DNA from 2 places in the Mesorhizobium sp. M0496 genome. Region 2 is predicted to be linked to the other one. Evidence: predicted binding sites of a transcription regulator. Region 2 holds the regulator's gene; the other holds the start of a gene.
What was found. The regulator LexA, encoded in region 2, represses DNA repair genes until DNA is damaged. The targets are predictions, from matches to a motif close to TGTTCNNNNTGTGTTCNG.
Positions count from the first base shown of each region.

Region 1: a site for LexA is predicted at 1,861-1,878, ahead of NKI73_RS25265 (ATP-dependent helicase). Genes of this name have one in related genera too.

Region 1 covers NZ_JAMYRC010000036.1:30,292-34,057, forward strand. The annotation lists gene NKI73_RS25265 (ATP-dependent helicase) at 1-1,821, opposite strand, end outside; gene NKI73_RS25270 (glucose/quinate/shikimate family membrane-bound PQQ-dependent dehydrogenase) at 2,133-3,766, shown strand, end outside.
Region 2 covers NZ_JAMYRC010000003.1:56,405-60,170, forward strand. The annotation lists gene kynU (kynureninase) at 1-868, shown strand, start outside; gene lexA (transcriptional repressor LexA) at 1,314-2,066, shown strand; gene NKI73_RS05150 (ComEC/Rec2 family competence protein) at 2,060-3,766, opposite strand, start outside.

The DNA.
Region 1 (3,766 bases), on a different contig from region 2:
CAGCTCTTTGAGGTTCTCCAGCCGGCCGGGCGCTTCGACCGAGCGGTCGTTTTTCCACATGTCGGTGTAGCCGCTCTCTTCGAGAATGGTCTCGGCGAGTTCGGTGTGCGGCGTGGTTTCCAGCGCCTTCTGCCAACGCTCGAAATTGGCCGCGACCTCGCGCAGTGCCGCGCGCGGCTTCGGCTTCAGCTCGTCGCTTTCGGCAAGCTTGGCGGCGGCTTCCAGCATCGGGATGCGCAACGCACGGGCGGTGTCGTGGATCTGGCGGATGGTGGCTTCACCAAGGCCGCGCTTGGGCACGTTGACGATGCGTTCGAAGGCGAGGTCGTCGGCGCCTTGCGCGACGACGCGGAAGAAGGCCAGCGCATCGCGGATTTCCATGCGTTCGTAAAAACGCGGGCCGCCGATGACGCGGTAGTTGAGGCCGAGCGTGACGAAGCGATCCTCGAACTCGCGCATCTGGAAGGAGGCGCGGACCAGGATCGCCATGTCGTTGAGATTGTGCTTCTGGCGCTGATAGGTCTCGATGGTCTCGCCGACGGCGCGAGCTTCCTCCTCGGAATCCCAGGCGGCATGGACATGCACCTTGCCGTCCTCCGGCTCGTCGCGGTCGGTGAACAGCGTCTTGCCGAAGCGGCCCTCATTGTGGGCGATGAGGTGGGAGGCCGCGCCAAGGATGTGCGCGGTCGAGCGGTAGTTGCGCTCCAGCCTTATGATGGTGGCGCCGGGAAAATCCTTGTCGAAGCGCAGGATGTTGTCGACCTCGGCCCCGCGCCAGCCGTAGATGGATTGGTCGTCGTCGCCGACGCAGCAGATGTTGACGGTGGCCGGACGCGGGTTTCCCTCCCCCTTGAGGGGAGGGTGGCCGGGCGAAGCCCGGTCGGGTGGGGTCCGCGCGGCAGTGCTCGACGTTCTGGAGGTGCCTTCTGCGGCAACCCCCTCCGCCCGCTTCGCGGGCACCTCCCCCTCGAGGGGGGAGGACTGCGGCCGCTGCGCCAAAAGCCGCAGCCACATGTATTGCGCTGTGTTGGTGTCCTGGTACTCGTCGACGAGGATGTATTTGAAGCGCTTGTGGTATTCCTTCAGCACGTCCGGATTGGCGCGGAAGATGCGGATCGGGTGGCACAGGAGGTCGCCGAAATCGCAGGCATTCAGCGTCTTCAGCCGCTCCTGATAGGCCTTGTAGAGTTCGCGGCCCTTGCCATTGGCGAAGGCGCGCGCGTCGCCCTCGGCGATATCGGCCGGGCCTTGCCCCTTGTTCTTCCAGCCATCGATCATCTGGGCGAACTGCTTGGCCGGCCAGCGCTTGTCGTCGAGCCCTTCGGCCTGGATCAGCTGCTTGATCAGCCGCACGACGTCGTCGGTGTCGAGAATGGTGAAGTCGGAGCGCAAGCCTGCAAGCTCGGCATGGCGGCGCAGCAGCTTGACGCCGATCGAGTGGAAGGTGCCGAGCCAGGGCATACCTTCGACATTGCCTTCGCCGATCAGGACGCCGATGCGGATCTTCATCTCGCGGGCGGCCTTGTTGGTGAAGGTCACCGCAAGGATCTGCGACGGGAAGGCCTTGCCGGTGGCGAGGATGTGGGCGATGCGGGTGGTCAAGACGCGTGTCTTGCCGGTGCCGGCGCCGGCCAGCACCAGAACCGGACCTTCGGTGGTTTCCACCGCCAGCCGCTGCTCGGGGTTCAGCCCCTTCAGATAGTCGGGCGCATTGTTGTGGCCGCTGCGGGCAGCCATGGCGCGCGCAGCAATGCCCGACGGGGCCGAGGGCCGCGCATTGGGTTCGTCGAAAAAGGGCATGTCTTCGGAAAAGCCGGACATTGCCCCGAATGTAGTGATTCGGGAGCGAAAGACCAGAAGTGTCTACGTTTTGTTCCGGTAAAGTGCCTGATATCGCCGTTCAGGCCTTGCGGTAACCGAGAGCGACGAAAACCGAACGAGCGCGCCTCGTCGGTCATCACGGCGCCGAGAGCGCTGGAAAACGCTGATGCAGGCAAGATGGATTACCACCTCGGCGTGTGCTCCGCGCTTGACAGGCGCGGCAGGCGGGAGAAAGTTGTGCCCAGGGCAGGAAGGTAACGCCGGTTGCCCATGGCCGCGTCGCAAAGCGCAACAGTCGAAGGAGTATCATCTTGGCTGTCACCGTCACCTCCCTCATTCTTTTGCTCATAGGCCTGGCGCTCGGCGGCGGCGGTATCCGCTTAGCTTCGCTGGGCGGCAGCTGGTATTACCTCATAGCCGGTCTCGCATTCCTGATCGCCGCCTGGCTGCTCTACCGGCGCAGATCCACCGCGCTGTGGCTCTACGCGGCGATCGTGCTCGGCACACTTGCCTGGGCGGTCTGGGAAACCGGCTTCGACTGGTGGGAACTCGGGCCCCGCGGCGGCATCATCGTGCTGGTCGCGCTGTGGCTGCTGACGCCATGGGCGAGACGAGGTCTTGTCGGCCCTGATGCGCGCGCGCCGATGATCCTTGCAGTGCTGGCATCGCTTGCCGTCGCTGGCTACTCGATGACGGCCGATCCGAAGGACATTGCCGGCGAACTCGGCACCGACAAGATCGTCGCCAACGCCAATCTCGGCAATGATGTGCCGGCCGGCGAATGGCACTATTACGGCCGCACGCAGTTCGGCCAGCGCTATTCGCCGCTCGATCAGATCACGCCGGACAATGTCGCCAAGCTGCAGCCGGCGTGGACTTACCGCACCGGCGACGTGAAGGGTCCGGACGACGTCGGCGAGACCACCTATCAGGTGACGCCGCTGAAGATCGGCGACACGCTCTACATCTGCACGCCGCACAATTTCGCCATCGCCATCGACGCAGCGAGCGGCAAGGAGAAATGGCGCTTCGACCCCAAGATCAAGCTCGACAAGGACCGCCAGCACCAGACCTGCCGCGGCGTGGCCTATTATGCCGATGCTGCCGGCGCCGCCGGCCAGCCCTGTGCGACCCGCGTCTACCTGCCGACCTCGGACGCGCGGCTGATCGCGCTCGATGCCGCCAACGGGCAGGTCTGCCCGGCTTTTGCCGAGGGCGGCACGCTGAACCTTCTGACCAACATGCCGTATCCGAAGTCGGGCTATTATTACTCGACCTCGGCGCCGCTGATATCAGGCGGCAAGATCATTGTCGGCGGCGCGGTCAACGACAATTATTCGACGCAGGAGCCGTCGGGCGTCATCCGCGCCTACGACGCTGCCACCGGCAAGCTGCTATGGAACTGGGATTCCGGCAATCCGGACCAGACGACGCCATTGGCGGCCGGCCAGACCTACACCGCCAACTCGCCCAACATGTGGTCGACGCCGAGCGCCGACGAGAAGCTCGGCCTGCTCTATGTGCCGCTCGGCAACCAGACGCCGGACCAGCTCGGCGCCGGGCGCAGCGCCAATGTCGAGAAGTTCTCGTCGTCGATCACCGCGCTTGACCTCAACTCCGGGCAATTGCGCTGGGTGAGGCAGACGGTGCACCACGACCTCTGGGACATGGACGTGCCGGCGCAGCCGAGCCTGATCGACATCACCAAACCCGACGGCACGGTGGTGCCGGCGCTGGTCGGGCCGACCAAGCAGGGCGACCTCTATGTGCTCGACCGGCGCACCGGCGAGCCGGTCATCGCTGTCAACGAAGTGCCGGCGCCCGGCGGTGCCATCGAGGGCGATCACACATCGCCGACGCAGCCGGTGTCGGATCTTACCTTCATGCCGAAGCCGCTCACCGGCGCCGACATGTGGGGCCTCACCATGTTCGACCAGCTGGCTTG
Region 2 (3,766 bases):
TTTTCCGACCGACCTGTACATCGCCGAAGGCGTGGCCTCGACCCGGGATGGCGCCTTGCTGCGTCTCGCGGGCGTCGACGCACCAACCATTGAAGAACTGATCGACGAAAGCGTCGCGGTGGTACTGGTCAACCACGTCAATTACAAATCGGGTGAACTGCGCGACATGGCGGCGCTGACGCGCAAGGCTCATGCGGCCGGAGCGCTGATCGTCTGGGATCTCTGCCACACCGCGGGCGCTCTGCCGGTCGAGCTCGACCGCGCAAATGCCGATTTCGCTGTCGGCTGCACCTACAAGTACCTCAACGGGGGGCCGGGCGCGCCGGCCTTCATCTATGCCGCCCAGCGCCACCATGGCGAGATCAGCCAGCCACTCAGCGGCTGGTGGGGGCATGCACGGCCCTTTGCCTTCGAACGGGGTTATGTGGCCGGCACCGGCATCCGCCGCTTTCTGTGCGGCACGCAGCCGGTCCTATCGATGCGGGCGCTCAAAGGTGCGCTTGCCATCTGGAACGACGTCGACATGGCGGAATTGCGAAAGAAAAGCGTCGCGCTGACCGAACTGTTCATCCAGCTCGTCGAAGCGAAGTGCGGCGCCTATGGTCTCACGCTGGAGAGCACCCGCGACGCGACCAGGCGCGGCAGCCAGGTGTCGTTCCTTCACGATCATGGCTATCAAATCATGCGGGCGCTGATCGAGCGGGGGGTGATCGGTGACTTCCGCGCGCCATCGACCATCCGTTTCGGCTTCACGCCACTCTATGTCGGCTACAAGGATGTGTGGCTGGCGGTTGAGGTGCTGGAAGACATTCTGCGCACGGGTGCATGGAAGGACCAGCGTTTCGCCGTCAAGGAGGCCGTTACCTGACGCAGCCGTCCCGACGACTGTTGTCGCGCCCTTGCCTATTGGCGGGATGACGGAGGGACGAATTTCCAGCGCACGAATCCGGTCGCCGCTGGTGGACAGCACTGGCATCACCAAATTAACCAAGGTTGGCATTTTGGCTTCGTTTCGTTCACGGCAGACGAATGCACAGAAGGCTGGGAATACCCCGTCGCGGATCCATGGGCAGCTCATGCCAAGCTTGGGCCAGGGATGGGCGGGCAGCCCATTAACCATAACAATTTCAATGCCGGCAAGCGCATTGTGACGGGATGCAGTCGTCGGCGAGGCCCGGCAGCGAGCTGCCAATAATTTCGATCCCCTTAATAAATTCATTAAACTTTAAACAGTTGCGGAACACAACTGGAACAGATAGTGTTTGTTCTGGGTTTGTTTTCTGATTCTGGTTTTAGGTACCCTGGGGGCCGCCATGCTGACACGCAAGCAACACGAACTGCTGATGTTCATCCATGAACGCCTGAAGGAAAGCGGCATTCCGCCATCCTTCGACGAGATGAAGGAGGCGCTCGACCTTGCCTCCAAATCCGGAATTCATCGGTTGATCACGGCTCTGGAAGAGCGCGGCTTCATTCGCCGACTGCCCAACCGGGCACGCGCGCTGGAAGTGCTGCGGTTGCCGGACTCGATCGCGCCCGGCCTCAACGCGGCGAAAAAGTTCTCGCCAAGCGTCATCCAGGGCAGTCTTGGTCAGACTAGTCTCGGTCAGGGCGGCGTTGGCCGACAGATCAAGCCGGCGTCTTCGCGGATGCCTTCGGCCGGCAATGACGACGACGTGGTCTCCGCCGTGTCGATCCCGGTGATGGGTCGTATCGCCGCCGGTGTGCCGATCGATGCCATCCAGCACCAGACGCATTCGATCTCGGTGCCGCCGGACATGATCATGGGCGGCGAGCACTATGCCCTGGAGGTCAAGGGTGACTCGATGATCGAGGCCGGCATCTTCGACGGCGATACCGTCATCATCCGCAATGCCGATACGGCCAGCCCCGGCGAGATCATCGTGGCGCTGGTGGATGAAGAGGAAGCGACGCTGAAGCGGTTCCGCCGCAAGGGCGCCTCGATTGCTCTCGAAGCCGCCAATCCGGCCTATGAAACCCGGATTTTCGGACCCGACAGGGTCAAGGTGCAAGGCAAGCTCGTCGGTTTGATCCGCCGCTACTGAGGCGGCTGCGGTTTAGCCGCTGGCTTCTCGGGTCTCTGGAAGGGCGGCAGTCCCCTCGCCTCACGCGAGAATTTGCGTTGTACATGCCAGGGCCGATATGGCCTGTCCACGGCGAAGCTGATTGTCGCTGGCGTGGTCGCCGATTGGCGATCGAAGAAGACGGCAGCACTGCCTTTGCGAGCCAGTTGCCGTTTGGTGATGACGAGAACCAGTGGGTTGTGACAGGCGTCATAGGCCGTCGCGTCATTGATGACGATCAGGTCGGCGAAACCACAGGCTTTCCAGGTGTCCTTTCGATCCTCGACATAGGCAATGAATGCACCGGACGGATGCCTGGCGAGACAAACGCCTGATGTGCAATAGAACGGCGCTCCCGGCGGCATTTCAGCGGCATCCCTGACGTCGAATTGGCCATCGCCTTCGTTGAACACCTCCGGCATGACGATGGTTTCGGATGTCAGCGCGCGTTTCCAGTTGTCGACGGTGAATTCGTTCGGGCGCGCGCGGCTGACGGCAAGTTCGCCACCGCCGATCGGCAACGCAACCAGCCTTGCGTCCTCCGAGATCAGCACGTCGGGTGTGCGCGTATCCGAGACGGTCAGCAGGCCGGCAAGCGCGAAGGGAAGAGCCGCGAGCCGCAGCCATGTCGTCGCCATCGTCGCGATGACCAGGGCAATCGCCACCAGCAGGACAGACTGCTGAGAAATCAGTCCGACCGCATCGACAGGCGAACGCTCGGAGATCCAGCCCGATATGGCGATCATCAGCGTAAGTCCCTTGCCCATCAGGTAGAGGGCCGGCCAGTCCAACCCAAACGGCATCAGCAACGCGCTGGCGACGGCCAGAAACATGACGACTGTCACGATGGGCATGATGGCCAGATTGGCGAACAGGCTGAGCGGCGACACACGCTGAAAATGCCAAATGGCAAACAGCGCCGTGGCGCCGCCGGCGATGATGGAAGTCATGGAAAGGCCGCCCGCCGCCAGCAGGAATTTTCGCGTCAGGAAACTGGGCAGCGATCGCTTTGGCGGCGGTGGTCTCGCCTTTCCTGCACGATGATCCGCCCAGCCGGCGTAGGCGCCGACGAGTGCGGCGGTCGCGGCGAAGGACATCTGGAAACTCGGGCCGACCACCTCGTGCGGCGACACCACAATGACGGCGATCGCCGAGATCGCCAGATTGCGCATCGTCAGCGCCGCTCGATCGAACAGCACTGCAATCAGCATCACCGCCAGCATGATGAAACTGCGCTCGGCGGCAACGACGACCCCGGAAATGATGAGATAGGCGGCGATCGAGAAAAGTGCGGCGGCGGCGGCGTATTTCTTGACCGGGCGACGCGCGGAAAAATCCGGAAACAGGGCGAAGGCGCCGCGCAGCAAACCCATGATGGTGCCGGCGACCAACGCCATGTGCAGTCCGGAAATAGAGATGATGTGGTAAATGCCGGTGCGCCGCATCGCTTCGTTGATTTCATCGGGGATGCCGGCGCGAACGCCGACGATCAGCGCCGCGGCGATCTCGCCTTCGGCGCCACCGACGCTGCCCCTGATGTGATCGGCAATGGCTTCACGGGCTTTTTCGATCCCCGAGGAAAGGCGGGCTGCCAGCGGCATATAGTCGTCGGTGACGACGAGTTTTGGATTGCCGAGAAAGAACCCGCTGCCGCCGATGCCGGCAAAATAGCTGTCGAAGGA